3 regions of the Streptomyces sp. NBC_00029 genome follow, and region 2 is predicted to be linked to each of the others. Evidence: riboswitches for the same ligand, from Rfam matches in the RefSeq annotation. Region 2 holds a riboswitch; each other region holds the start of a gene.
What was found. Region 2 has a riboswitch for thiamine pyrophosphate ahead of thiO (glycine oxidase ThiO). Riboswitches for the same ligand answer to the same signal wherever they lie in the genome.
Positions count from the first base shown of each region.

Region 1 (9,403 bases), 1.8 Mb from region 2:
CCGACCGGATCGTTCCGCTCGGACAGGAGCGCAACCTGGGCGACTTCGAGGAGAACCTCGACGAGGCCCTCGGCAAGATCCTCGCCGAATCGCAGCAGAACGAGCAGAACGCCGGCTGACCGACCGCACTCCCTTCAGCGCTTGCGTCGCCGGCCCCGGCCGCGGACCGGCCCGGCGGCCGGACTGACGGCCGGGCCGCCGGCCGGGGATCCCGGTCGGTCGGCGGAAACCACCAGTGCGGCCAGTGCCGTTGTCACGGGGACCGAGGCCACCAGGCCGATCGAGCCCACGAGGGTCCGTACGATCTCCTCCGCCACCAGCTCGCTGTTGGCCACCGAACCCATGCTGCTGTTCGCGATCGAGAACAGCAGGAGCAGGGGCAGTGCGGCACCCGCGTAAGCCAGCACCAGGGTGTTGACCACCGACGCGATGTGATCGCGGCCGATCCTGATGGCCGCTCGGTAGAGGGCTCGTGGCCCCATCGAGGGGTCCGCCTGGCGCAGTTCCCACACCGCGGAGGTCTGGGTCACCGTCACGTCGTCGAGGACGCCCAGCGATCCGATGATCACGCCTGCGAGCAGCAAACCGCTCATGTCGATGTCCGGGTACAGCCCGTGGATCAGCCCGGTGTTGTCATCGGTGTTGCCACTGAGGAACGCCCAGTCGATGAAGCCCGAGCCCAGCAGCCCGATCAGCAGCAGCGAGACGAGCGTGCCGAGCACGGCGACCGACGTGCGGGCCGTCAGCCCGTGGCACATGTAGAGCGCGATCAGCATGATCGCGCTCGCCCCGATCACCGCGACGACCAGCGGGTTCGAACCCTGCAGGATGGCCGGGAGGATGAAGAGGGTCAGCACGCCGAAGCTGACCGCCAGCGCGATCAGCGCGAACAGCCCGCGCATCCGCCCGACGACGACGACCGCCAGCGCGAAGATGCCGGCCAGCAGCGCCATGGGGAGCTTGCGGTTCACGTCGATCACCGAGTACTGGAGGTCGCGCGGGGCGTCCGGTGCGTACGCCACCACCACCTCCTGGCCGTCCTCCAACTGCCGCGGCGCGCCCGGCTGGACGATCTCCACGAAGGTGCGGCCCTTGTCCGGGCCGCTGGTGACCTCGACGGTGGCCTTCTTGCACTCGCCGGTCTGCTCGGCCTGCGCCTGCCGGCCCTCGGGGGTGGAGGGAGCCGCGGTCGTCGGCACCTGGGAGGCGTTCACGGATTTGCAGTCGACCTGTTCGAGCGAGGTGACCACGCCCTGCTGGGTCTGCCGGTCGAAGCCTACCCCCGTGCGCTCGTGGCCGGGGGCGCCGCCGGGCCAGAGCACTGCCATGCCGATGAAGACGGCGGCGGCGAAGGGGATCAGTACGGCGGCGATGACCTTGCGCAGGTGCTTCGAGACGGGGGCGGCCGGCCCGTGGCTGTGGCTGTGCCCGTGCCCGTGCCCGTGGGAATGCTCCGGGGAACGCGCGTCGGAGCGACCGGCGGAGGGCACTGACGGGTGCCCGGTGAACTCCCCGGGACTCGCGTGCTCGTGGCCGTTGTGGCCTTGGGTCTCTGTGGGCTCGGTGGGGGGCTGCGGCGAGGGCGTCACCAGCAGATCATCGCAAGAGATGAGGGGGCCCACTGTTCAGCACGCCATGGATGACGCTAGCGTGGGGGCACCTTTGCACAACGCGGGAGCTCGGAGCACCGGGCTGAGAGGACGCTGATCACCGTACGAGCATCACGGATGCGTACGGGAAGAGGCTGCGTCGACCGCCGAACCTGTTACCGGGTAATGCCGGCGTAGGGAGATCAGGTCTCATGACCATTCAGGACGCACGCACGCCTGCCGTCAGCCAGGACGCCGACGGCCAGACCGAGCGCCAGCCCGGCTGGCACAAGGGATACCTGGCGGGCTCCCGGCCCGACCTCCGGGTGCCGGTCCGCCAGGTCCACCTCACCAACGGCAAGGACGTGACGCTCTACGACACGTCCGGCCCGTACACCGACCCGCAGATCGAGACCGACGTCCGCCGCGGCCTCGCGCCGCTGCGCGAGAACTGGATCATCAGCCGCGGTGACACCGAGGAGTATGCGGGCCGCCCCGCGCGCCCCGAGGACGACGGCATCAAGCACACCTCGCCGCGCGGTGGCCTCAAGAACCTCGACGCGGTCTTCCCGGGCCGCCCTCGGCAGCCCCGCCGCGGCCGTGGCGGCGCCGCCGTCACGCAGCTCGCGTACGCCCGCCGCGGTGAGATCACCCCGGAGATGGAGTACGTCGCGATCCGCGAGAACGTCTCCCCCGAGGTCGTCCGCGAGGAGATCGCCGCAGGTCGCGCCGTGCTTCCGGCGAACGTGAACCACCCCGAGATCGAGCCGATGATCATCGGCAAGCGGTTCCTGGTGAAGGTCAACGCCAACATCGGCAACTCCGCGGTCACCTCCTCCATCGAGGAGGAGGTCGACAAGATGACCTGGGCGACCAAGTGGGGCGCCGACACGGTCATGGACCTCTCCACCGGCCGCAACATCCACACCACGCGCGAGTGGGTGCTGCGCAACTCTCCCGTCCCGATCGGCACCGTGCCGCTCTACCAGGCGCTCGAGAAGGTCGACGGCCGCGCCGAGGACCTGACCTGGGAGATCTACAAGGACACGGTCATCGAGCAGGCCGAGCAGGGCGTCGACTACATGACGGTCCACGCCGGCGTGCTGCTGCCGTACGTGCCGCTGACCGCCCGCCGCAAGACCGGCATCGTCTCGCGCGGTGGCTCGATCATGGCCGCGTGGTGCCTGGCGCACCACAAGGAGAACTTCCTCTACACGAACTTCGAGGAGCTCTGCGACATCCTCGCGACGTACGACGTCACGTACTCCCTCGGTGACGGACTGCGCCCCGGCTCGATCGCGGACGCCAACGACGCGGCCCAGTTCGCCGAGCTGAAGACGCTGGGCGAGCTGAACACCATCGCCAAGCGCCACAACGTCCAGACGATGATCGAGGGCCCGGGCCATGTCCCGATGCACAAGATCAAGGAGAACATCGACCTCCAGCAGGAGATCTGCGAGGAGGCGCCGTTCTACACGCTCGGCCCGCTGACCACGGACGTCGCGCCCGCCTACGACCACATCACCTCGGGCATCGGCGCCGCGATGATCGCCTGGTGGGGCACCGCGATGCTCTGCTACGTCACGCCCAAGGAGCACCTGGGCCTGCCCAACCGTGACGACGTCAAGACCGGCGTCATCACCTACAAGATCGCGGCGCACGCCGCGGACCTGGCCAAGGGGCACCCGGGCGCCCAGGAGTGGGACGACGCCCTGTCGGACGCGCGGTTCGAGTTCCGCTGGGAGGACCAGTTCAACCTGGCCCTCGACCCGGACACGGCCCGCGAGTTCCACGACGAGACCCTCCCGGCCGAGCCGGCCAAGACCGCGCACTTCTGCTCCATGTGCGGTCCGAAGTTCTGTTCGATGAAGATCTCGCAGGACATCCGCCGTGAGCACGGCGGCGACCTGAAGGCGGACGAGATCCAGGCCGGCATGGCGGAGAAGTCCGCCGAGTTCGCGGCCTCGGGCAACCGCGTCTACCTGCCGCTGGCCGACTGACGCAACCGCCGATGGTGAGGACCCGCGACCCTATGGGGGGAGTCGCGGGCCCTCGCCGTCAGGCGACCACCTGGTACTGCGGGTCCAGCTTGCGGCGGGCGAAGTCGAGGTTGCCGCGGATGCGGGCGTGCTGGTCCTCGGGGAGCCTGCCCTCCTGGAGGAGGCGCTCGCTGCATTCCAGCGACTCCTGGTAGGCGCCGGTCCAGTACGCGGCCACGGCCAGCTCGTCGAGCGCGCGCCACGCGTACCAGTCGGGCTCGACGAAGAGGATGTCGTCGGGACGCGGGATCCGCACCGCCTGCCGGGCGAACACGTACGCCAGTGGCCAGCGGCTCTCGACGCGGCACACGCGGGCGAGGTCGCCGAGCGCTTCGGCCCGCGTGGGGCGGCTCTCGTGCGCGCGGAGGTAGCGGTCCATGACCTCGGCCGCCGGCCGTTCGAGGCGCGCCGCCAGCCGGGCCGCGTAGAGCTGCGCGCAGTAGGCCTCCTCGGCGAAACCGCCCATGCCCGCCCTCAGGTCGTAGGCGGCGAGGGACTTCTCCGCTTCTCCCGCGTCGCGCCAGCTCTGGGCCAGGTAGAACGCGTAGCGGGCGTTGTCCGGCTCGTCGAGCAGACCCTGTTCGAGGATCTCCGCGTCGCGCCGGTACTTCTCCTGCTCGCTCCCCTCCCGGCCGCGCGCCCCGCCGCCGACGATGAGGATGCTGGCGCCTTCGAGGACCTCGCTGCTGTACCCGGCTTCGCAGTGCAGGTACTCGTGGAGCACGCCCACGTAGGTCCAGGGCAGGCGGGTGGAGACCAGGGCGGGACGCCAGTGGACGACGGGGCGGTGGTGCACCGCGAGGCGGTACGCGTCCAGGGTGAGCTCCGGCATGCGGAAGCCGGGCTGTACCTCCATCAGGTCATCGGCGTCGAGGAACAGCAGGTAGTCCGCGTGAGTGCGGGCGAGCTCGATCGCCTCGGTGCGGCTGGCGCCGAATCCCCGCCACGGCCGCTCGTGCAGCACGCCGGGCAGATCGCCGAGGAATTCCCGGATGATCTCCTGGGTGCCGTCCGTCGAGCCCGTGTCCACGATCACCCAGGTATCGATCAGCGGGCGTACCGATTCGAGACAGCGCCGGATCACCGGAGCCTCATTTTTGACGATCATGTTCAGACAGACCGTTGGTTTCAAGGATCCCATCCACAGTAGTGATGAAAATGACCTTGAGTCGACGTTAGGTATCCGTGTAATGCCGTGCAAGGAAGCTCGAACCGCCATTGGGGGCGCTTCATTGGTCCGATAAGTTGACTTATCTGCGATGCGTCCCGCCGCTCGCGACCGCGATCCCCACGATGACCGGGATGGACCGACACGTTCCATCGCAGATCGTTCGATCCGGTATCGAGAAGGAGCGGCGTACATGAGCCCCGAGAACAGGACCAGGTCAACACTGGGCCCGCTGCCCAGGCGGAGCAGCTGGGTGAAGGGTGGCACCCTCGCATCACTTGCCCTGGTATTGGCGGGAATCTCCAGTCCCGTGTTCGCCACGGGTCAGACCGTCCAGGCGGCCAACGCCGCCCGTGTGGCGAGCCTCACGGGCGGCGGGGACAAGTGCAAGCAGCAAGGGAACGGTCACGGCGACCACGACTACGATCCGAGAGCGGCAGGCCCCCGCGGTGGCGGCGACGACTGCCCGAAGCCGGGTCCGACCGGTCCGACGGGCCCGCGGGGCCCGCAGGGTGAGCCCGGGGCCGACGGTGCCACGGGTGCGACAGGTGCCACCGGCGCTACGGGTGCCACGGGCGCGACGGGTACTGGTGCTGACGGTGCCACGGGTGCGACTGGTGCCACCGGCGCTACGGGTGCCACGGGTGCCACGGGTGCCACCGGTGCTACGGGTACGCCCGGCGAGTGCAGTGACGTCGACGCCTACCGGCCCAGCAATGCCAACGACCTCAAGGCCGTCCTCAGCAACAACGTCGCGTACGCCGGTATCCGGAACCTTCAGCCGAACCCGTCGGACTTCCTCTGGTACGACCTGACGGACACCGAGACCGATTTCCCGGACGGTGCGTGCGCGATCTCCATCGCCGCCCAGAGCAACGCAGCGGGGGGCGTCTCGGTCCAGACGCTGACCAGTGGGGGCGAAGTCTGGGAGATCCTCTGCGACGTGGAACAGGACACGGATCCCAACGTCGGGTTCGTCCTCGACTGTGACGATGACTGGGACGAGCTGACCACCCCGACGCCCGGGTCGGACGGCCCGCCGCCACCGCTCGACAGGTTCAAGGGCAAGCTCGACGTCCTCAAGGACCGCCGGGCGCTGAACCAGAAGTAGTCCGGGTTCATCACATCGGGCCGGGCGTATCCCAGGTTGGGGTGCTCCCGGCCCCTGGCGTTCGGGGCCGGCCGGCAGTCCGCCCCCGGCCGTAAGCCGCGGTTGGGGGTGCACAGCTAGTCCGATTAGTTGACTTATCTGCGAGGCGCCTCCCTGCTCGCGACCGCGATCCCCACGATGACCGGGACGGACTGAAAGGTCCCTCGCAGATCGTTCGATCCGGTTTCGAGAAGGAGCGGCGTACATGAGCCCCGAGAAGAGGACCAGGTCAACACTGGGCCCGCTGCCCAGGCGGAGCAGCTGGGTGAAGGGTGGCACCCTCGCATCACTTGCCCTGGTATTGGCGGGAATCTCCAGTCCCGTGCTCGCCACGGGTCAGACCCTCCAGGCGGCCAAGGCCGCCCGCGTGGCGAATCCCACGGGCGGCGGGGACCACTGCGATCCGCACAAGAAGCCCAAGCGCGATCCGAGAGAGAACTCCGAGGCAGGCCCCCGCGCTGGGGGCGGCGACGAGTGCCCCGGCAAGCCGGGTCCGACGGGTCCGACAGGTCCACGAGGTCCGCAGGGTGCGCCCGGGGCTGACGGCGCGACCGGCGCGACCGGCGCGACGGGTGCGACGGGTGCGACGGGTGCCACGGGTGTCGATGGTGTGGACGGGGCCGCGGGCGCGACGGGCGCGACGGGCGCGACGGGTGCGACGGGTGCCACGGGTGTCGATGGTGTGGACGGGGCCGCGGGCGCGACGGGCGCGACGGGTGCGACGGGTGCGACCGGTGTCGATGGTGTGGACGGGGCCGCGGGCGCGACGGGCGCGACGGGTGCGACGGGTGCCACGGGTGTCGATGGTGTGGACGGGGCCGCGGGCGCGACGGGCGCGACGGGTGCGACGGGTGCCACGGGTGTCGATGGTGTGGACGGGGCCGCGGGCGCGACGGGCGCGACGGGTGCGACGGGTGCCACGGGTGTCGATGGTGTGGACGGGGCCGCGGGCGCGACGGGCGCGACGGGCGCGACGGGTGCCACGGGTGTCGATGGTGTGGACGGGGCCGCGGGCGCGACCGGTGCGACCGGTGTCGATGGTGTGGACGGGGCCGCGGGCGCGACCGGTGCGACCGGTGTCGACGGCGTGGACGGTGCTACGGGTGCTACGGGTGCTACGGGCGCTACCGGTACGACCGGTGCTACGGGCGCGACCGGTGCTACGGGTGCGACCCCGCTGTGCAACGCCATCGCCAACTACAAGCCCAGCGCCTCCCGTGAGGTCAAGGCAGTGATGATCAACGGGGTCGCGTACGTCGGAATCCGCGGGATCGCCGGACCCGGGTCTTCGGCGACGAACTTCGACTGGCACAACCTGACCATCGCCGCGCGGAACCCGGGCTACCCGACCGGATTGGCGTGCGGAATCGCCGTGGACGAGCACTCCAACGGGGCCAACATCGAGGTGTCGACTCACGATGGGCGGGTCTTCGAGACCTTCTGCACCGTCAGCAACCCCACGCCGTCACTGAACTGCGGGACGGTGATGCCGGTGGACCCACACCCGTGGGTCGAGATCATCCCCGGCCCCCTGACCGCTCCGCCGACGAACAGGTCCGTCGAGAACGCGCCCGCCGGGCAATCGGCGGCGGAGCCCAGCATGCCCAAGAGCGACAAGTTCCGCCGCGAGCACCCGGCCGGGTGACCCGCCAGTGGACCCAGGCGGGCCCGGAGCGCCGGCCGGACCTCAGTCCGGCTGGTGTTCCGGGCCGCCGAAGTCCGGGCTCGTGAAGTCCGGAGGTGTGTAGCCGGGCCGGGGTCCCTCCGAGGGGGATCCCGGACTGGTGAAGTCCGGCCGGCTGTATCCCAGGTTGGGGATGCGGCCGGCCGCCGGCGTGCGGGGGGTGGGGAAGCCCGGCCCCGCGCTCGGATCGGCCAGCGCGTCCCGCAGGAACGGCATGATGCCGCGTTCCAGCAGCGCGTGCCGCCAGGCCTCGCGGGCCCGTGCGACCTCGTCCGGCACCGCCTCGGTCTCGTCCGCCCCCACCTCGGTCGCGCTGTTGCGGACGGCCGTCACCAGCAGCCCGATCACGGCGAAGAGCAGGGCCACCGCGGTGAGGCCGCCGAAGAGCCAACCTGCCGTCAGCATCGTTTCCGCGAAGGCAGGTTCGGGCTCGATCATCTTCAGGATGTAACCCACGAGCAGGAAGATCAGCATCGCGGTGCCCGCCAGGACCGGCGCGAGGACCGCGACCACGGCGCTGACGCCCGCGCCACCGCCGCTGCCCTGTCCGTCGTCCTCGTCGCCCGTCGTGCCGGGCGCCGTCAGGGCCTCGTCGCGCCGTTCCCCCCGGACCTTCACGTAGTGGCCGTACTCGGCGGCTGCCGCGGCCGCCAGCAGGGCGCTGGCGCCCTGGGCCATGGTGCGCAGCTGTTCGGCGTTCAGCCGTTCGCCGAGCGTGGCGAGTTCGGGCCGCTCGTGCGCGGCGCGCAGGGCCTCGTCGACGAGCCGATCGAACTCCGGTCGGTCTTCGGTCAGCAGGTGCGGAGCGCTGGTCATGTGCATCCCCCGATGCTCCGTAGAAGCCGGTTTGCCCGCGTAGACCCGGGCGCCGGCACAAACGGAGGAGAGCCTGCTACGGATAGAGCGATGGTAGAGCGCCCACGCCACGCCGTGACAGGGGCTTTCCGGAAATACCCCGCTCCGTAAGCTCTCAGTCGCTCAGGGGCAGTTGTACGACAAGCAGTTTTCCTGCCATCGTCACGCCGCCGTCCATCGCGATGGCGAGCCCTTCCGCGTACACGTGCGGACCGTCCACGGCCTCGGGGCCGCGCGACTCGTCGCCGTCCTCGGTGCCCACTTCGCCGAGCAGGTACGGGATGGGGCTGTGCCCGTGCACGACGCGGCTGCCGCCGTAGGTGTCGAGGAGTTCGCGTACGGCCGCCGGGCCCGTTCCCTCGTCGCGGAAGGCGAACCGCTTGGTGAACTTGCGGAAGAGGTCCCAGGTGATGTCGGCGTCGCCGCGGTTGAGCAGCTCGTGGATGGTGTCGTTGACGTCCTCGATGGAGTCGCCGTAGTCGAGGTAGGCCGTGGTGTCGGAGTGCAGCAGCAGGTGGCCCTCCTCCAGGACGGCCGCGTCCAGACGGGACATCCACTGCAGGTGGACGTCCTGCAGGCGCTCCATGTCGGTGCGCTGGCCGCCGTTGAGGAGCCAGGCGGCCTGGAAGGTGGCGGTGCCGGCGCCGGAGACGACGGGGGTGTCGCCGAACCGCTTGGCGCCGATGAGCAACAGCTCGTGGTTGCCCATCAGGGCCTTGCAGTAGCCGCCGGCGGCGGCGGCCTCGGCGGACAGCCGCATGACGAGGTCGATGACGCCGATGCCGTCGGGGCCGCGGTCGGTGAAGTCGCCGAGGAACCAGAGCCGGGCGTTGCCGGCGGACCAGCGGCGCTCGGTGTCGATCAGACCCTGGGCGTGGAGCTCGGTGACGAGCTCGTCGAGGTAGCCGTGGACGTCGC
Region 1 covers NZ_CP108292.1:4,611,962-4,621,364, reverse strand. Annotated here, with positions in the region: gene OG753_RS21675 (SsgA family sporulation/cell division regulator) at 1-119, shown strand, start outside; gene OG753_RS21670 (YibE/F family protein) at 135-1,622, opposite strand; TPP riboswitch at 1,662-1,807, shown strand; gene thiC (phosphomethylpyrimidine synthase ThiC) at 1,802-3,589, shown strand; gene OG753_RS21660 (glycosyltransferase) at 3,648-4,736, opposite strand; gene OG753_RS21655 (hypothetical protein) at 4,990-5,907, shown strand; gene OG753_RS21650 (collagen-like protein) at 6,152-7,591, shown strand; gene OG753_RS21645 (hypothetical protein) at 7,634-8,452, opposite strand; gene OG753_RS21640 (metallophosphoesterase) at 8,601-9,403, opposite strand, start outside.
Region 1: linked by a shared signal. The riboswitch ahead of thiC (phosphomethylpyrimidine synthase ThiC) and the one ahead of thiO (glycine oxidase ThiO) in region 2 are both predicted to bind thiamine pyrophosphate.

Region 2 (9,403 bases):
CTCCGCGAAGCGGCGTTGGGGGATGCGGCCCGCACGGAAGGCGAGGCGGCCCGCCGAGACGGCGTCCCGCATGGCCGACGCCATGAGGACCGGCTCCTGCGCGCGGGTCACCGCCGAGGCCAGCATCACCGCCGCGCAGCCCAGTTCCATCGCCAGCGCGGCGTCGGACGCCGTGCCCGCGCCCGCGTCCAGGATGACCGGGACCGACGCGCGCTCCGTGATCAGCTCGAAGTTGTGCGGGTTGCGGATGCCCATGCCGGATCCGATGGGGGACCCGAGCGGCATGATGGCCGCGCAGCCCACGTCCTCCAGCTTCCGGGCGAGCACCGGGTCGTCGTTGGTGTACGGGAGGACCGTGAAGCCCTCGTCCACCAGGATCTCGGCGGCGTCGAGCAGTTCGACGCCGTCGGGCAGGAGGGTCCGTTCGTCCGCGACCACCTCCAGCTTGATCCAGTCCGTGCCGAGCGCCTCCCGGGCCAGCCGGGCCGTGAGGACGGCCTCGCCCGCCGTGAAGCAGCCCGCCGTGTTGGGGAGGACCGAGATGCCCAGCTTGGTCAGCACGGACAGGACGGAGCCCTGGACCGTGGGGTCCAGCCGCCGCATCGCGACCGTGGTGAGCTCGGTGCCGGACGCGACCAGTGCGCGTTCCAGGACGTCCAGGCTCGGGGCGCCGCCCGTGCCCATGATCAGGCGGGAGGAGAAGGTCCGTCCGCCGAGGGTGAAGAGGTCGTCCGCCATGCCGGTCAGCCTCCCTGTACGGCGGTCAGGATTTCGATCCGGTCGCCCTCGCCCACGACGGTGGCCGGCCACTGACCGCGCGGGACCACGGTCTCGTTGAGCGCGGCGGCGACCCCGGAGGGGGCCGTGGTCAGGGCGGCGACCACCGTGTCGAGGGTGGCTCCGGCCGCGACCTCGCGCGGCTCGCCGTTGACGGAGATGGTCATGCGTACGACTCCTGACGTGCGGCGGAGAACCGGCGGGGGGTGAAGGGGCGCGCGATCTCCGGCAGTTCGCCGGTGGCCAGCAGCTCGGCGAGGACCTCGCCGGTGAGCGGGGTCAGCAGTACCCCGTTGCGGTAGTGCCCGGTGGCCAGGTGCAGGCCCGGCAGGTCGGTCGGGCCGAGCAGCGGGGCGTTGTCGGGGGATCCGGGGCGCAGTCCCGCCCGGGTCTCGGTGAGCGGGAGTTCGGTGATGCCGGGGACCAGTTCGTGGGCGTCGCGCAGGAGTTCGTAGACCCCGCCCGCGGTGACGGTGGTGTCCCAGCCGAGTTCCTCGCTGGTGGCGCCGACGACGAGTTCACCGTTCTCGCGCGGCACGAGGTAGACGTGGCTGCCGCGCACGACGGCCCGTACGGTCCGGGACAGGAACGGCGCGTAGGCGGCCGGCACCGTGAGCCGCAGGACCTGGCCCTTGACCGGCCGTACGGGGGCCACGACCTCCGGCGGTACTCCGGCCAGCCGACCGGTGAGCGAGCCCGCGGCCAGGACCACCTGGTCGGCGAGCAGCTCGGTGCCGTCGTCGAGGAGGGCGCCCGTCGCTCGGTCGCCGGTGGTGAGCAGCCGCTCCGCGGCCGCGCGGTGGATGGTCACGCCGGAGCGTTCGCAGGCGGCCAGCAGGGCGGCCGCGAGCCGGCGGGGGTCGACCTGGTGGTCGCCGTCGACGCGCAGGCCGCCGCGTACGCCCGGGGCGAGCATGGGCTCCAGGCGGCGGCATTCGCGGCCGGTGAGCCACTCGGACTCCAGGCCGCAGCGGCGCTGCAGTGCGTGCAGTTCGCGCAGGTGGAGGCGGTCGTCGGCGTCGAGGGCGACGGCGAGGGTGCCGCAGGCGCGGTAGCCGATGTCCATGCCGCCGCTCGCTTCCGCGAGCTCGGCGGCGAACTGCGGATAGCGTGCGGCGGAGGCGAGGCCGAGGCCGAGCAGGGCCTCCTCGCCGTAGTGCAGTTCGGTGACGGGGGCGAGCATGCCGGCCGCGACCTGGGCGGCGCCGCCGCCGGGCGCGGGGTCGGCGAGTACGGTGCGCAGTCCGCGCGCGGCGGCCCGCCAGGCGGTGACCAGGCCGATGATTCCGCCCCCGACGACGAGGACGTCGGATCCGTTTCGGGATGTTCGGGATGTTCGGGATGAGTGCATGGGCGTCCAGCCCCTCCCTTCGCCGGCATGACCCGGATCAGGTTCGTACGGTCGGAGGCCGGCCAGCCTCCCTCTCAGCCCGGTGCGCCGGACTCCCGCGATAGGTACGGTGGCCAGACTAACCCGGCCGTGGAGGGCGGGTAAGGCGGCACCTATTCCTGACGGAGCGTCAGATGATTAGGGTGGCCGGGTGAGCGAGCAGACGGAACAGAATCAGCGCGGCGTCGTGATCGTCGGCGCCGGAATGGCCGGGGTGCAGACCGCGGTCGCCCTGCGCGAACAGGGCTTCACCGGCCCGGTGACCCTGCTGGGAGCCGAACCCCACCAGCCCTACGACCGGCCCCCGCTGTCCAAGGCGGTCCTCCTCGGCAAGGCCGAGGACTCCGCCTTCGACGTGGACTTCGAAGGGCTCGACATCGACCTCAGGCTCGGCACCGAGGTCACCGGACTGCGCGCCGCCGACCACGAGCTGGACACCGAGGCGGGACCGGTCCCGTACGGCGTGCTTGTCCTGGCGACCGGCGCGCAGCCCCTGACCCTGCCCGGGACCGAGGGCGTCCCGGGCGTCCACCTGCTGCGCACGCTGGACGACGCGGCCCGGCTGCGCCCGGTGCTGGCGACGGCGCCCCGGACCGTGGTCGTCGGGGCCGGCTGGATCGGCGCCGAGTTCGCCACCGCCGCCCGCGAGGCCGGCTGTGAGGTCACCGTGGTCGAGGCGGCGGACCGGGTGCTGGCGGGGGCGATGCCCGCCGAGGTCGCCGGGCCGATGGCGCGCTGGTACGAGGAGGCCGGCGCCGAGCTGATCACCGGGGCGAAGGTCTCCGGGATCGAGGAGGGCCGGGTCCTGCTGGCGGACGGGCGCGTCCTGCCCGCCGGCGCGGTGGTGGTGGGCATCGGCGCGCGTCCCGCCACCGGCTGGCTCGCCGGGACCGCGGTGGAGCGCGGACCCGACGGCTCGATCACCACGGACGCGTACCTGCGTACCTCCCTGCCCGGGGTGTACGCGGTCGGCGACTGCGCCTCCTTCCCGTCCGGGCGGTACGGGAAGCGGCTGCTCGTGCACCACTGGGACAACGCGCTCCAGGGGCCGCGGACGGTCGCGGCGAACATCCTGGCCGGGGAGCAGGCCCAGGTCTACGACCCGGTGCCGTACTTCTGGTCGGAGCAGTTCGGGCGCTTCGTGCAGTACGCCGGACACCACGGTGAGGCCGACACCCTGCTCCTGCGTGGCGACCCGGCCGGCCCCTCCTGGTCGGTGTGCTGGCTCCGGGACGGAGTCCTGGTCGCCGTCCTGGCCGTGGGACGCCCCCGCGACTTGGCGCAGGGCCGCAAGCTCATCGAGACGGCCGTCCCTCTCGACCCGGCCAAGGCCGGCGACCCCTCGGTCCCGCTGAAGTCCGCAGTGGCCTGACCGCCGTCCGGGCTCCGCCCCGCCACGGGCCGCGACCCGGACGGGGCCGCTCAGGTACCGGCGGCGGAGCCGAGATGGCAGGCTTGTGCCTGTGACCGAGATTGACGCAAAGATCGATGCCCTTGTCCCCTCATGGCTGTACCTCCCCGACATCGCGGAGATGCTGAACATCGAGGTGACCCGGGTCCGCCAGATGGTCAAGGAAGGGCAGCTCATCGCCGTCCGCCGGGGCGAGAACCGCTCCCTGCAGGTGCCGGCCCCCTTCATCGACGGCGACAAGGTCGTCAAGGGCCTCGTCGGTCTGCTGACCGTGCTGCGCGACGACCGTTTCACCGAGGAGGAGATCCTGGAGTGGCTCTTCACCGAGGATCCGACCCTGCCCGGCACCCCCGTGCAGGCGCTGAGCGAGAATCGCGGCACGGAGGTGAAGCGCCGCGCTCAGGCGCTCGCCCTCTGACCTGATCGTCTTCGCTCCACAGCGGTGTACGGGCCCACGGCCGCGGCCCGGCCCGTACACCGCCTCCATCACGGGGGGTACACCCATGCAGCTGTCCGACGCCCGGCTCTACCTCTGCACGGACGCCCGCAAGCGCCAGGGTGACCTTCCCGAGTTCCTCGACGCCGTCCTGTCCTCGGGCGTGGACATCGTCCAGCTCCGCGACAAGGGCATGGAGGCGGGCGAGGAGCTCGAACACCTCCAGGTCTTCGCCGAGGCCGCCCGCCGCCACGGCAGGCTCCTCGCCGTGAACGACCGGGCCGACGTCGCCCACGCCATCGGCTCCGACGTCCTGCACCTCGGCCAGGGCGACATCCCCGTCCCCGCCGCCCGCGCCGTCCTCGGCGACCGGGTGCTGATCGGCCGGTCCTGCCACGCCGAGGACGAGGTCGACGCGGCCGTCGCCGAAGCCGGCGTGGACTACTTCTGCACCGGCCCCTGCTGGCCCACCCCCACCAAGCCCGGCCGCCACGCCCCCGGCCTCGACCTGGTCCGGTACGCGGCCTCCCTGGAGCAGGACCGCCCCTGGTTCGCCATCGGCGGCATCGACGGCTCGAACCTGGACGAGGTGCTGGACGCCGGCGCCACCCGCATCGTGGTCGTCCGCGCACTCACCGAGGCCACCGACCCCGGCGCGGCCGCCGCCGAGCTCGCCAAGCGGGTCCGCGACCGGCTCGCCTGAGCCCGGCCCACCGCCCCTCGCGGGCTGCTTTTCGGCCAGAGCTGGCCCCCGGGTGTCCAAAAACGTGTCCAAAGCATGGACAGGGCTTCGGTGTCCGCCGGGCCGCGTCTAACCTGCCCCCATGGCTTCTGGTACCGCTTCCACCTGGTCGGATCGTGCACACACGGTCCGCGACCTCCTCGCGTCCGGGCGCTCCTACTCGTTCGAGTTCTGGGCTCCGAAGACCGAGAAGGGCGAACGCAACCTCTGGAACGCCCTGCGCCGGGTCGAGGCGGTATCCCCGAGCTTCGTCTCCGTGACCTACGGAGCCGGAGGCTCCACCCGCGGCGGCACCGTCAAGGCCACCCAGGAGATCGCGGCGGACACCACGCTGACCCCGGTCGCGCACCTCACCGCCGTGGACCACTCCATCGCCGAGCTGCGCCACGTCATCGGCCAGTTCGCCGACGCCGGGATCCGCAACATGCTCGCCCTGCGCGGCGACCCGCCGGGCGACCCGATGGCCGACTGGGTGGCGCACCCCGAGGGCGTGCACTACGCGGCCGATCTGGTGCGGCTGCTCAAGGAGTCCGGAGACTTCTGCGTCGGCGTCGCGGCCTTCCCCGAGATGCACCCGCGATCGAGCGACTGGGATACGGACATCCGGCACTTCGTGGACAAGTGCCGTGCGGGCGCGGACTATGCGATCACCCAGATGTTCTTCGATCCCGAGAATTATCTGCGGCTGCGCGACAGCGTCGAGAAGGCGGGCTGCGAGACCCCGATCATCCCCGAGGTCATGCCTGTTGTGGGTATCAAGCAGCTCGACCGACTGCCCCAGCTCAGCACCGCGGTCTTCCCCGCGGACGTGAAAGAGCGCATGCTCGCCGTCAAGGACGACCCGGCCGCTGTACGCTCCATTGGCATCGAGTTCGCCACGGAGTTCTGCGCGCGACTGCTGTCCGAGGGTGTCCCGGGTCTGCACTTCATCACGCTCAACAATTCCACGGCGACTCTCGAAATCTACGAGAACCTGGGCCTGCACCAGCGGGCCTGATCGGCCGTCCCCCGTTCCCGCGCCGGCGGCCGTACCGAGAGGGGCCCATGCATGGGAATGACGGTCCTCTACATCGCGTTCGGTTTCGTCGCGCTGTGGCTGCTTGCCGAGGTCCTGATGCAGTACAAGGCCCGGCTCCGCTGGCGCCTGCTCGCCTTCGCCGGCTTCCTCGGCGTGGTCGCCGGGGTGATCCTGCCGTCGGTGCCGGTCATCGGTGCCGGCGCGCTGGCGTTCGCCGTGGGCCAGACCCTGGTGACGCTCTCCTTCCGCAAGGGCTTCGTCGCCGGCTGGGCGCTGCGCCGTGGCGGGGAGCCCGTACGGCAGACGGGACGCCGCCGGGCCGGTGGCGCGCCGAAGCAGGAGCCGGCGCTCCAGGTCACCGCGCTGGAGTACGAGGACGGTGACGGGGCCGCGCAGGAGCGCCCGCTCCGGGACCGGGCCGAAGAGGTCTACAGCCCGGAGCCGGTGCCGGAGGACATCGGGTCCTACGGGATACAGAGTTTCGCGTCGGCCCCCGAGGCCGACCGGACGGCGGCCTTCGCCTCGCCGTTCACCACCGCCGAGCAGGACGCCCACCAGTACGCGGCGTACTACGACCAGTCGAACCAGGGCGGCTACGACTACTCGGGCGGCTACGGGACGGGCGACCAGCAGCAGGTCTACGCCGCCTACTCGGACCCGTACATCGGCACCGGCGGTGGCGTCGCCCCGCCCCAGCAGTACGACTACACCCCGTACGCCGACTACGGGCAGCAGCAGTACTCCACGGACACCCCGCCCGGCGGGGTCTGGGTCCCGCAGCAGCGGTCCACCGACGGGGCCGGCCAGGCCTACCCGATGGAGGACCAGGGCGAGCAGCCGCAGCAGTACCCGTACCCCCAGCAGGGCGGGTACGAGCAGTACCGCTACTGACGGCCTCCGCCGCCGGTCACTGGGAGCCGCGGAAGTCCGCGCCCTCCACGATCAGTCCGGCCACCAGGGCCCCGGTCATCCCGGCGTGCGGCAGCCCGCCGCCGGGGTGGGCCCAGCCGCCCGCCAGGTACAGCCCGGGCACGGCCGTGGAGTTGGCCGGATGGAGCAGCCGGCCCCCGGCCCCCGCGAGGGCGGGCGGGGGCACCGCGCCGCCGAGCGCACCCGTCGCCGCCCCGATGTCGGCCGGGGTGCGCACCTCGTGCCACAACAACCGCTCCCGCAGGCCCTGTACGGCCTTCTCCGCGAGGTTCAGCAGCTCCGCGGGCTCCGAGGTCCCGGGCCCGTGCACGGCGCTCACGGTGACCGCCTCGTGCTCCCCGTCGGGCCGGGTGGCCGGATCGTCCGGGCGCAGGACGGTGACCTGCGCCCCCGGGGAGTGGACCAGGGTCCGGTGCACCGCCGCGGCGGGGCGTGCGCCGCGCAGCGCCAGCAGGAGCGTGAGCCGGGAGGGTACGCCGTCCCCGCGGGCGGGAACCGCCTCCGGCGGCCACGGCAGCGAACCGGCCGGCAGCTGCCGCGGGTCGATCGCGCACACGACGGAGTCGGCGGCCGCCTCGCTGCCGTCGGCCAGCAGCACACCGGCCGCCCGGCCGCCCTGCACCAGGACCTCCCGGACCTCCGCCCCGAAGACGAAGGCGACCTTGCGCTCCAGGCAGCGCTCGTACACGGCGGTGGCCAGGGCCCGCATCCCGCCGCGCACGTACCAGCTGCCGAAGGTCTGCTCCATGTACGGGAGCACGGCCGCCGAGGCGGGTGCGGTGGCGGGGTCGATCCCGTACCCGCGCACCACGCCGGTCAGCACGTCGGCGAGGGTGCCGCCCAGCTCCCGGTCGGCCATCTCGGCGAGGGTGGGCGGGCGGCGGCGCAGCAGGCCGCTCCTGCGCAGGGCCGGATACGGGTCGCCGCCGAGGGTCTGCCGGGCGCCGGGCCGCAGCGGTTCCTCCAGGAGCGGGCGCCGGGTGGCGTCCCAGGCGTCGCGGGCGCGTCCCAGGACGGCGTTCCAGCGCTCGCCCGCGCCCGGGCCGAAGGCGGATTCCAGGGCGGCGGCGACACCGCCGTGCGAGGCCCCGGGGAGGGTGACGTCGATTCCGTGGTGGGGGAGCACGTGCCGGACGGCCGGGTCCACCTGGACCATGTCGACGCACGTCTCCAGCGGCCGCTTGCCGGTCTTCACGAACAGGTCGCGGTAGACGGCCGGCAGGTGCAGCAGTCCGGGGCCGGTGTCGAAGGCGAAGCCGTCGCGCTCGTACCGGCCCACGGCTCCGCCGTAGGTCGTCCCGCGTTCGTACACCGTCACCAGGTGCCCCGCCACGGCCAGCCGGGCCGCCGTCGCCATCGCGCCCATGCCGGCGCCGATCACCGCAATTCGTGCCATGCGGCCGAGCCTATCGACCCAGGTGGTGGCCCTGTGGTCAGTGGGGTGGGGCCCCGGTGGTCTCGCGCGCCTCGGCGGCCAGCCGCTTCTCCTCGCGGCGCTGGGCGCGGCGGCGGAGGAAGCGGCGGATCCGGCTCCAGAGGAAGATCAGTATCGCGAGTCCGACGGCCAGCAGCACGGCCGCGATGATCGCCGCGGCCTCCGGGTTGAACATCGCGAAGGTGACGAGACCGGCCACGCCGAGGTCCTCGGCGATGCTCATCCCCACGTTCGTGAACGGCTCGGGCGACGTATTGATCGCCATTCGGGTGCCGGCCTTGACGAAATGGCTGGCCAGAGCCGTGGAGCCGCCGACCGCGGCGGCGGTGATGTCGGAGAGCGAGCCACTCTGCCCGGCCAGCAGCGCACCGATCACGGCACCGGCCACCGGGCGGATCACCGTGTGGACGGTGTCCCATATCGAGTCCATGTACGGGACCTTGTCGGCGATCGCCTCGCACAGGAACAGCACGGCCGCGACGGCCAGCACGTCCGTGCGTTGCAGCGACGCGGGGACCTCTTCGGTCAGGCCGGTACGGCCGAAGATGCCGAGCAGGAGGACCACGGCGTAAGCGTTGATCCCACTGGCCCAGCCGCTGGTGAAGACCAGGGGGAGCACACTCATCGGATCATCATGCCGTACGGGAACGCAGAAAAGTGAGGGGACGGCCGCACGGCGGTCATCCCCTCACCCACGTCGTCCGGGGCTAGTGCCCCTGCTCGTCACGGCGGCGCTGCCACCGTTCCTCGATACGGGTCATCATCGACCGACGCTGCCGGCTGCGGCCGTGGGCCGAACCGCCAGTACTACCGGAGACGGGCTGCTCGCCAGGCTTGGGTGCCTTGCGCCAACCGGTGACCACCAGGACCGTACATCCCAGCATGACGAGGAACCCCACCACGCTGATCCAGAGCACGTTCGGAATGATCACACCGGTCATGAGGAGCGCGATACCCACCACAATGCCTGCGACTGCCTGGTAGACCCGTCGCCGGGTGTACGTACGCAGTCCGCTTCCCTCAAGCGCTGTCGCGAACTTGGGATCTTCGGCGTACAGCGCTCGCTCCATCTGCTCGAGCATTCGCTGCTCGTGCTCCGAGAGCGGCACGGGAGTCCTCCTCATCCGTCGGTCGCGGGGGTAGCGACCAGGGGTCCCCTTCAGGATAGGCGGGGAATCGCCCCCGTGACACCCGCCCTCTGCGCCACGTTCCAAAAACACACGGCGCAGAAAAGACGCAGCCGGTGAAAGCGCTGCGCGAAAAC
Region 2 covers NZ_CP108292.1:2,858,936-2,868,338, reverse strand. Annotated here, with positions in the region: gene OG753_RS13740 (thiazole synthase) at 1-738, opposite strand, end outside; gene thiS (sulfur carrier protein ThiS) at 744-944, opposite strand; gene thiO (glycine oxidase ThiO) at 941-2,128, opposite strand; TPP riboswitch at 2,126-2,237, opposite strand; gene OG753_RS13725 (NAD(P)/FAD-dependent oxidoreductase) at 2,319-3,539, shown strand; gene OG753_RS13720 (Rv2175c family DNA-binding protein) at 3,631-3,996, shown strand; gene thiE (thiamine phosphate synthase) at 4,082-4,717, shown strand; gene metF (methylenetetrahydrofolate reductase [NAD(P)H]) at 4,839-5,753, shown strand; gene OG753_RS13705 (hypothetical protein) at 5,805-6,665, shown strand; gene OG753_RS13700 (phytoene desaturase family protein) at 6,682-8,100, opposite strand; gene OG753_RS13695 (DUF4126 domain-containing protein) at 8,138-8,764, opposite strand; gene OG753_RS13690 (DUF3040 domain-containing protein) at 8,847-9,248, opposite strand.

Region 3 (9,403 bases), 3.5 Mb from region 2:
CCCCGCACGCCCTGTTCGGCTACCAGTTCCTGTCGCTGGAGCACTGGGGCAACGCGGTCGCCCAGGCGGACACCGCCGCGCACAACATGCTCAGCGAGAGTGCCGACCGCCGCCCCCACCTGTGGGTTCCGGCGTTCTGGTCCTCGCAGTTCGGTGTGAACATCAAGTCGGTCGGGGTACCTCCGATGGGCACCGAGATCCTCATCACCCAGGGCTCGCTCGCCGAGCGCCGCTTCGCGGCCGTGTACGGCTACCAGGGGCGGACGATCGCCGCCGTCACCTTCGACAACTGCCGGTGGCTGCCGTTCTACGAGCAGCAGATCGAGGGCACCGAGCCGTTCCCGCCGCCGTTCTCGACGGTGGACCGCAGGTCCGACGGGATCAAGCCGCTGCCGGCCGACTTCCCGGACCCCTCGGTCCCCACCCACGGGCCGACCATCACGCTGAGCGGCTATTCGCCGGCCGACCGGAAGATGACCTTCACCCCCGGAAGATGACCTTCGCCCCCGCGCACCACCGGCCGCGCGGCACCGCGCCGTCCCCCGAGGATCACGAGGACCTGTCATGACACAAGCCCTGCTGCGGGAGATCATCGACTACGCGAACCGCGCGAATCCGTACCCGCTGTACGAGGAACTGCGCAAGACCCCGGTGTCCCACGACGGGGACGGACCGTACGTCATCAGCACGTACTACGAGATCCACAGCCTTCTGCACGACCCGCGGATCAGCTCCGACGCCAAGAACCTCAAGGCCACCGGGGACGATCCGCTGGGCCAGGACGAGGAGGAGGGGACGACCCTGCCGCCCTCCTTCCTCAAGCTCGACCCGCCCGACCACGACCGGCTGCGGCGGATGACGAACCGGCCGTTCGGACCGCCGCACGCCCCGCACCGGGTGCACGACATGCGGGACGAACTCGGCGGCCTCGTCTCCGGGCTCATCGACGGCATCGTGGAGACGGGCCGGCTGGACCGGATCGACCTCGTCGACCAGTTCGCGTACCCCTTCCCGGTCACCGTCATCTGCCGGCTCCTCGGCATCCCCCGCGAGGACGAGCCCCGTTTCCACGTGTGGGCGGAGACCCTGGCCGCCAGCCTGGACCCCGACCCGGACGCGGACCCCACGCAGCACGGGAAGGGCTCCATGGACGCCCGGATGGAACTGGGCATGTACCTGGCCGGGCTGATCGAGGAGCGCCGCAAGAAGCCGGGCGACGACATGCTGTCCCAGCTGGCGACGGCGGACGGCCCGGACGGTGCGATGACCACCATGGAGGCGCTCAGCACCTCCGCGCTGCTGCTGATCGCGGGCCACGAGACCACGGTCAACCTCATCACCAACGGCATGCTGACCCTGCTGCGCCACCCGGAGGCCCTCGGGCGGCTGCGCGACGACCCGGACCTGGCGGTCCCGATCGTCGAGGAACTCCTGCGGTACGAGCCGCCCGTGCAGCTGCTGCCCCAGCGCACCACCCTCTCCGACATCGAGGTCGCCGGTGTCACCATCCCCAAGGGCGCTTCCCTGTGGCTGATGCTGGCCTCCGGGAACCGCGACCCGAAGCGCTTCGAGGACCCCGACCGCTTCGACCCCGACCGCAAGGACATCCAGCACCTCGGCCTCGGCAGCGGGATCCACAGCTGCTTCGGGGCGCCGCTGGCCCGGCAGGAGGCCCAGCTGGCGCTGAGCGAGCTGGCCCGGCGGCTGGAGAACCCGCGGCTGCTGGAGGACCCGCCGCCCTACCGCCAGAACGCGGTCCTGCGCGGCCCGCGCCACCTGCAGATCGCCTGCGACGGCATCCGTCCCTAAGGCGTGTCCTGCGGAAGTACGACCACCTCGGCGGGGGTGAAGGTCACCGCGACCCGGTCCCCCACGGCCGGCGCCCCCGCCAGCTCGCACTCGGCCTCCAGCAGCGGTCCCGCCTCCGGCCGCAGCTGCAGCGCGACGTGCGTGCCGCGGAAGGTGCGGGACACCACCTCGCACCGCAGGCCCGCCGCGCAGAGCACGACCCCCGCCGGGCGGATCAGCAGCCGCTGCTCCCCTTCGGGGGATCCGGCCGGTACCGGGACGCCGCCCCATGCGGTGGCGGCCTCCGTGCCCGAGACCACGGCCGGGACCACGTTCTCGAAGCCGAGGAAGCGGGCCACGAATTCCGACGCGGGCCGCTGCCACACCTCCAGCGGGGTGCCGGCCTGCGCGATCCGGCCGTCCCGCATCACCACCACCCGGTCGGCCAGGGCGAAGGCCTCGCCCTGGTCGTGCGTGACGGCCAGTACGGTCGTGCCCAGGCGGGAGAACAGACCCCTCAGCTCCACCACGAGCCGCTCCCGCAGCCCGCGGTCCAGTTGCCCCAGCGGTTCGTCCAGCATCAGCAGCCGCGGCGACGGCGCCAGCGCCCGGGCCAGCGCCACCCGCTGCTGCTCGCCCCCCGACAGGGAGGCCACCGCCCGGCCCTGGGCACCGGGCAGCCCGACCAGGTCCAGCAGCTGCGTGACCCGGTCCGCGCACGAGGCGCGCCCGTCGCCCCGCATCCGCAGGCCGAAGGAGACGTTCGCGCCGACGTCGCGGTGCGGGAAGAGCTGGTGGTCCTGGAACATCAGGCCCACGCCCCGTCGGTGCACGGGTACCCCGGCCTGGTCGGCCCCGCCCAGCAGCACCCTGCCCCCGGACACCTGCTGGAGCCCGGCGACGACCCGCAGCAGCGTGGACTTGCCGCTTCCGCTCGGGCCGAGGACACACACGACCTCGTGCTCGGCGACCGCGAGGTCCACGCGGTCGAGGGCGTGCTGGGCCGCGCGCTCACCGAAGCGGACCGACACCCCTTCCAGCTGAAGCAGTGTCATCAGAACTCTCCGGAGGTCTTGTCGGGCCGCAGTCGCTCCAGCAGCAGCAGGGACACCGCGCACACCAGCATCAGAATCGTGCTCAGGGCCATCGCCTGGCCGTAGTTCAGCTCCCCGGCCCGCCCCAGCAGCCGCGCCACGGCCACCGGCAGCGTCGGCCGGTCCGCCCGCGCGATGAACACGGTCGCGCCGAACTCCCCCAGCGACACCGCGAAGGCGAACCCGGCCGCGATCAGCAGCGCCCGCCGCACCAGCGGCAGGTCCACCTCCCGCCAGGCCCGCAGCGGCGAGGCGCCGAGCACCGCCGCTGCCTCCCGCAGCCGGCCGTCCACGGCGCGCAGCACCGGCAGCATGGTCCGTACGACGAAGGGCACGCCGACCAGCGCCTGGGCCAGCGGCACCAGGATCCACGAGGTCCGCAGGTCGAGCGGCGGCTCGTCCAGGGTGATCAGGAAGCCGAAGCCCACCGTCACGGCGGACACTCCGAGCGGGAGCATCAAGAGCGCGTCGAAGCCGCGTACGAAGCGGCCTCCGCGCCGGGTCAGGGCCGCGGCCGCGAGTCCCCCGATGACCAGCGCGATCGCGGTGGCGGCGAGCGCGTACTGCAGGGAGTTCCAGATCGCCTCCAGCGGCGCCACCAGGAAGGTCCCGCCGCCGGCGCCCGCGTCCTGCAGGGCCCGGTAGTAGCCGAGACCGTAGCCGCCGGGGGCGTCGAAGGACCGCTCGACCAGTACGCCCAGCGGCAGCACGATCAGCAGCGCGACGGTCAGCAGCACCCCGCCCAGCAGCGTGCGCTGGGCCCAACCGCGCGGCCGGTGCGTGGTGCGGCCCGGGTCCACCAGCCGCAACGCGGTTTCGCGCTTGCGCACGGTCCGGGCGTGCACGGCGAGGATCCCGCCGATCGCGGCGAACTGCACCATCGTCAGGACGGCGGCCGTCGGCAGGTCCAGGAGCTGCGCGGTCTGCCGGTAGACCTCCACCTCCAGGGTGGAGTACGACGGCCCGCCGAGGATCAGGACGACGCCGAAGGAGCTGAAGGTGAACAGGAACACCATCAGCGAGGCGGCCGCCACCGCAGGGGCCAGCGCGGGCAGGGTCACCCGCCGCCAGGCGGTGAACCGCCCGGCTCCCAGCACCCGGGCGGCCTCCTCCTGGCGCGGATCGAGCTGGGCCCACAGCCCGCCGACCGTGCGGACGACCACGGCGTAGTTGAAGAAGACGTGCGCGAGCAGGATCGCCCAGACGGTGGTGTCGAGCCGGACGCCGAGCAGTTCGTCGGTGAGCCCGCCGCGCCCCAGCAGGGCGAGGAAGGCGGTGCCGACCACCACGGTCGGCAGCACGAAGGGAACCGTCACCACGGCCCGCAGCAGTTGTTTGCCGGGGAACTCGAAGCGCGCGAAGACGTAGGCGGCCGGCAGCGCGATCAGCAGGGTGAGCACGGTGGAGGCGAGCGCCTGCCAGGTGGTGAACCACAGCACGTCGGCGATGTCGGGCCGGGCCAGCACCTCGGCGAACCGGCCGAACTGCCACCCCTCGTCGGTCTTGAGCCCGCGCCCGACGATCGCGACGACCGGATAGGCGAAGAACAGCCCGAAGAACGCGAGCGGCACGGCCATCAGGGCGAGCCGCACGGCGGTCGCCCGCGCCCCCTCGCGGGGGCCGGGGCCCGGCGCGGCGCCCCCCGACGCCGCGCCCGGCTCCTTGGTACCGCCTACTTCACGACGAGCGAGGTCCATGCCTTGACCCACTGCTCACGGTTCTTGGCGATGGTCTCGGGAGCCACGTTCTCGGGCTTCTCGATCACCACACCGTGCTTGGTGAACAGCTCCGGCAGGGCGGCGTCCTTCGTCACGGGGTTCACGAACATCTGGAGAGGCATGTCCTCCTGGAACTTCTTGCTGATCAGGAAGTCCACGAGGGCCTTGCCGCCCTCCTCGTTCTTGGCGCCCTTGAGCAGGCCCGCGAACTCGATCTGCCGGAAGCAGGTGCCGGTGGAGACGCCCGTGGGGGCCTCGGCCGGCTGCGGCTCGCCGTACAGCACCTCGACCGGAGGGCTGGAGGCGTAGGAGACGACCAGCGGGCGGTCGCCCTTGGCCTTCTTGCCGCCGGCGGAGCCGGAGAAGCGCTCGTTGTAGGCCTGCTCCCAGCCGTCGACGACCTCGACGCCGTTGGCCTTCAGCTTGCTCCAGTAGTCCTTCCAGCCCTCCTCGCCGTACTTGCCGACGGAGGCGAGCAGGAAGCCGAGGCCGGGCGAGGAGGTCGCGGCGTTCTCGGTGACCAGCAGGTTCTTGTACTCCGGCTTGACCAGGTCGTCCAGCGTCTGCGGCGGGGCGATCTTCTTCTCGGCGAAGTAGGCCTTGTCGTAGTTGACACAGATGTCACCGGAGTCGATCGGGGTGACCCGGTGCTCCTTGTCGAGCACGTACTCGGGCTTCACCCCGGCGAGGCCCTTGGCCTCGTACGGCGTGAAGATGCCGTTGTCGAGGGCGCGCGAGAGGAGGGTGTTGTCCACGCCGAAGAAGACGTCACCGCGCGGGGAGCCCTTGGTGAGGATCTCCTGGTTGAGCGCGGCGCCCGCGTCCCCGGCCTTCAGCGTCTTGACGGTGTAGCCGCTCTGCTGCTCGAACTCCTTGAGGACCGCGTCGGTCACGTTGAAGGAGTCGTGGGAGACCAGCGTGACGGTTGTGGACTTCGGGGCGTCGCTCGCGCCCGCGGTCTTGTCCTTGGCGTCGCCGCCGCATGCGCTGAGCGTGGTGACGCCGAGCGCGGCCGCGAGCGCGGCACCCGCGATCTTCTTGGTGGTGCTCATTGGTGAATTCCTCCTGGGATGTCCAGGAGAAGACGCGGCCCCGACCGGCGCTCTTCGCGAGCGGACGCCGGGCAGGGCGCAACAGCAAGAGTGGTGACCGAACTTCCTACCCCGAATGACCGGGGCGAGGTTCAGAGGGTCTGCGGATGACGGATACCGCACTCTCAGCGCTGTGGCGCTCCCCTGTCGGAATATGAAATTGGTTCGGCCACAGGGTACCCCGTGGCCGAATCGCGTCGAACAGAAGCGGAATCTAGCGCTCCGAGGCGGCCAGCTGGCCGCACGCGCCGTCGATCTCCTGGCCGCGGGTGTCCCGTACGGTCACGGGCACGCCGTGCCGGGCGATGGCCTCCACGAAGGCCTTCTCGTCCTCCGGCCGCGAGGCGGTCCACTTGGAGCCCGGCGTCGGGTTCAGCGGGATCAGGTTGACGTGCACGCGCTTGCCCTTGAGCAGCTTGCCCAGGAGGTCACCGCGCCAGGCCTGGTCGTTGATGTCGCGGATCAGGGCATACTCGATCGAGATCCGGCGGCCGGACTTCTCGGCGTACTCCCAGGCCGCACCGAGCACCTCGCGGACGTTCCAGCGGGTGTTGACCGGGACGAGGGTGTCGCGCAGCTCGTCGTCGGGCGCGTGCAGCGAGACGGCCAGACGGCACTTGAAGCCCTCGTCGGCGAAGCGCAGCATGGCCGGAACCAGACCGACGGTGGAGACGGTGATACCGCGCTGCGACAGGCCCAGGCCGTCGGGCTCCGGGTCGGTGAGCCGGCGGATGGCGCCCACCACGCGGTTGTAGTTGGCCAGCGGCTCGCCCATGCCCATGAAGACGATGTTCGACAGCCGCGCCGGGCCGCCGGGGACCTCGCCGTCGCGCAGCGCGCGCATGCCGTCGACGATCTGGTGCACGATCTCGGCGGTGGAGAGGTTGCGGTCGAGGCCCGCCTGGCCGGTCGCGCAGAACGGGCAGTTCATGCCGCAGCCGGCCTGCGAGGAGATGCACATGGTGACCCGGTCGGGGTAGCGCATGAGCACGGACTCGACGAGCGTGCCGTCGTGCAGCTTCCACAGGGTCTTGCGGGTGGTGTCGTCGTCGCACGAGATGTGCCGGATGACGTTCATCAGGTCCGGCAGCAGCTCCTGCTGGAGCTTCTCCCGCGAGCCCGCCGGGATGTCGGTCCACTCGGCCGGGTCGTGCGCGTACCGCGCGAAGTAGTGCTGGGAGAGCTGCTTGGCCCGGAACGGCTTCTCGCCGATCGCGGCGACCGCCTCACGGCGCTCGGCCGGGGTCATGTCGGCGAGGTGCCGGGGCGGCTTCTTGGCCCCGCGAGGGGCGACGAAGGTGAGCTCTCCCGGAACGGGGCGGGCCATGGCAGGTACTCCTTGTAAGACGAAAGGCGCGCCGCAGAAGCAGCGCGCCTTCCAAGAGTAACCGCCCGGCGTCCTGCGACGCCTTTTCGCAGGTCAGCCGGTGCCTACGAAGGCCGCCAGCAGCAGCCACACCACGGGGGCCGTCGGGAGCAGGGAGTCGAGGCGGTCCATGATGCCGCCGTGTCCCGGCAGCAGGGTGCCCATGTCCTTGATGCCGAGGTCCCTCTTGATCATCGACTCGCCCAGATCGCCCAGGGTCGCGCTGACCGCGACCGCGAGGCCGAGCAGCAGGCCCTGCCACCAGGCGCCGCCGTCGATCAGGAACTCCATGCACAGCGCGCCGGCCGCCATGGCGAAGGCCACCGCGCCGAACAGTCCCTCGCGGGTCTTGCCGGGGCTGATGCGCGGCGCGAGCTTGGTCTTGCCGAAGCGCCAGCCGACCGCGTAGGCCCCTGTGTCACTGACCACCGTCAGGAGCAGGAAGGTGATCACGCGCTGGGGACCGTCGTCGGCGGTGAGCAGCATCGCGACGAAGGTGGCCAGGAAGGGGACGTAGAAGGCCGCGAAGGCGCCCGCCGTGACGTCCTTGAGGTAGTCCTCGGGCGGTTCGGTCATCCGCCACACCAGGACCGCCAGCACGGTCAGGGCCATGGCGACCCAGGCGCCCTCGGCCCCCCGGACGTATCCGGCGATGACCATGGCTGCGCCGCCGACCGCGAGCGGGACGAGCGGGGCCTTGATGCCCTTCTTCTCCTGCAGCCGGGAGGTGAGCTCCCACAGGCCGACGACGACCGCGACGACGATGACGCCGACGAAGACGGCCTTGACGATCAGCAGCGAGGCGAAGATCACCGCGCCGAGACCGACGCCTACCCCTATGGCCGCACGCAGGTCCCGCCCGGCGCGCTTCTTCTGCGGCGGGGGCGAGGAGTCCTGCGGCTGCTGGGCATGCGGAGGCGGGGGGCTGGGCATGGGCTCCTGCGGCGGCGTATCGGCGCGGAAGAGGGGGCCGCCGTCGGCGACGACCCCCCGATCGCGTGCTTCCCGGTCGTCGAAGTCACGGCCGGCGGCATCGGGCACGATGGGCATGGGCCGAGTGTGCGGGCCCACCTGCGCATCGTATGCGGGACCCGCCGGAACCGGCTCCGGCTGCCAGGAAGTGTCGTTCATCAGACTTCGAGGAGCTCGGCTTCCTTGTGCTTGAGGAGCTCGTCCACCTGCGCGACGTACTTCGCGGTGGTGTCGTCGAGCTCCTTCTCCGCGCGGCGCACCTCGTCCTCGCCGGCCTCCTTGTCCTTGACCAGCTTGTCAAGGGCGTCCTTGGCCTTGCGGCGGACGGCGCGCAGCGAGATCTTCGAGTCCTCGGCCTTGGTGCGCGCGACCTTGATGTACTCCTTGCGGCGGTCCTGCGTCAGCTCGGGGAAGGTCACCCGGATGATGCTGCCGTCGTTGCTCGGGTTGACACCGAGGTCGGAGTCGCGGATGGCCTGCTCGATGTTGCGCAGGGCGCTCTTGTCGAACGGGGTCACGATCGCCATGCGCGGCTCGGGCACCGAGAAGGAGGCGAGCTGGTTGATGGGCGTGATGGCGCCGTAGTACTCCGCCACGATCTTGTTGAACATCGCCGGGTGCGCACGGCCGGTGCGAATCGCGGCGAAGTCTTCCTTGGCGACGACGACGGCCTTTTCCATCTTCTCCTCGGCCTCGAGGAGGATCTCTTCGGTCACCACGTGCTCCTGCATGTCAGATATGGATGGTTCAGGCGGGCGGGCGGGTCTGGCGGGCCCGGTCCGGGCCCGCTCGGTCCGGCAGCGGACGGCTCAGACCCGGGTTTCCTGGTCGCTCACGAGCGTGCCGATCTTCTCACCCTTGACGGCCCGGGCGATATTGCCCTCGGCGAGCAGCTCGAACACGAGGATCGGCAGCTTGTTGTCGCGGCAGAGCGTGATCGCGGTGGCATCGGCGACCTTGAGGTCGCGTGAGAGGACCTCGCTGTACTCCAGCGCGTCGAACTTCACCGCGTCCGGGTTCTTCTTCGGGTCGGAGTCGTAGACCCCGTCGACGCCGTTCTTGCCCATGAGCAGGGCCTCGGCGTCGATCTCCAGGGCGCGCTGGGCGGCCGTGGTGTCGGTGGAGAAGTAGGGCATGCCCATGCCGGCGCCGAAGATGACGACGCGGCCCTTCTCCAGGTGCCGCACGGCACGCAGCGGGATGTACGGCTCCGCGACCTGGCCCATGGTGATGGCGGTCTGCACGCGGGAGTCGATGCCCTCCTTCTCCAGGAAGTCCTGGAGTGCGAGGCAGTTCATGACGGTACCGAGCATGCCCATGTAGTCGGACCGGGCCCGGTCCATGCCGCGCTGCTGGAGTTCGGCGCCGCGGAAG
Region 3 covers NZ_CP108292.1:6,323,878-6,333,280, reverse strand. Annotated here, with positions in the region: gene OG753_RS29745 (NAD(P)/FAD-dependent oxidoreductase) at 1-497, shown strand, start outside; gene OG753_RS29740 (cytochrome P450) at 565-1,809, shown strand; gene OG753_RS29735 (ABC transporter ATP-binding protein) at 1,806-2,843, opposite strand; gene OG753_RS29730 (iron ABC transporter permease) at 2,843-4,459, opposite strand; gene OG753_RS29725 (thiamine ABC transporter substrate-binding protein) at 4,555-5,652, opposite strand; TPP riboswitch at 5,738-5,847, opposite strand; gene rlmN (23S rRNA (adenine(2503)-C(2))-methyltransferase RlmN) at 5,906-7,018, opposite strand; gene OG753_RS29715 (phosphatidate cytidylyltransferase) at 7,112-8,188, opposite strand; gene frr (ribosome recycling factor) at 8,188-8,745, opposite strand; gene pyrH (UMP kinase) at 8,839-9,403, opposite strand, start outside.
Region 3: linked by a shared signal. The riboswitch ahead of OG753_RS29725 (thiamine ABC transporter substrate-binding protein) and the one ahead of thiO (glycine oxidase ThiO) in region 2 are both predicted to bind thiamine pyrophosphate.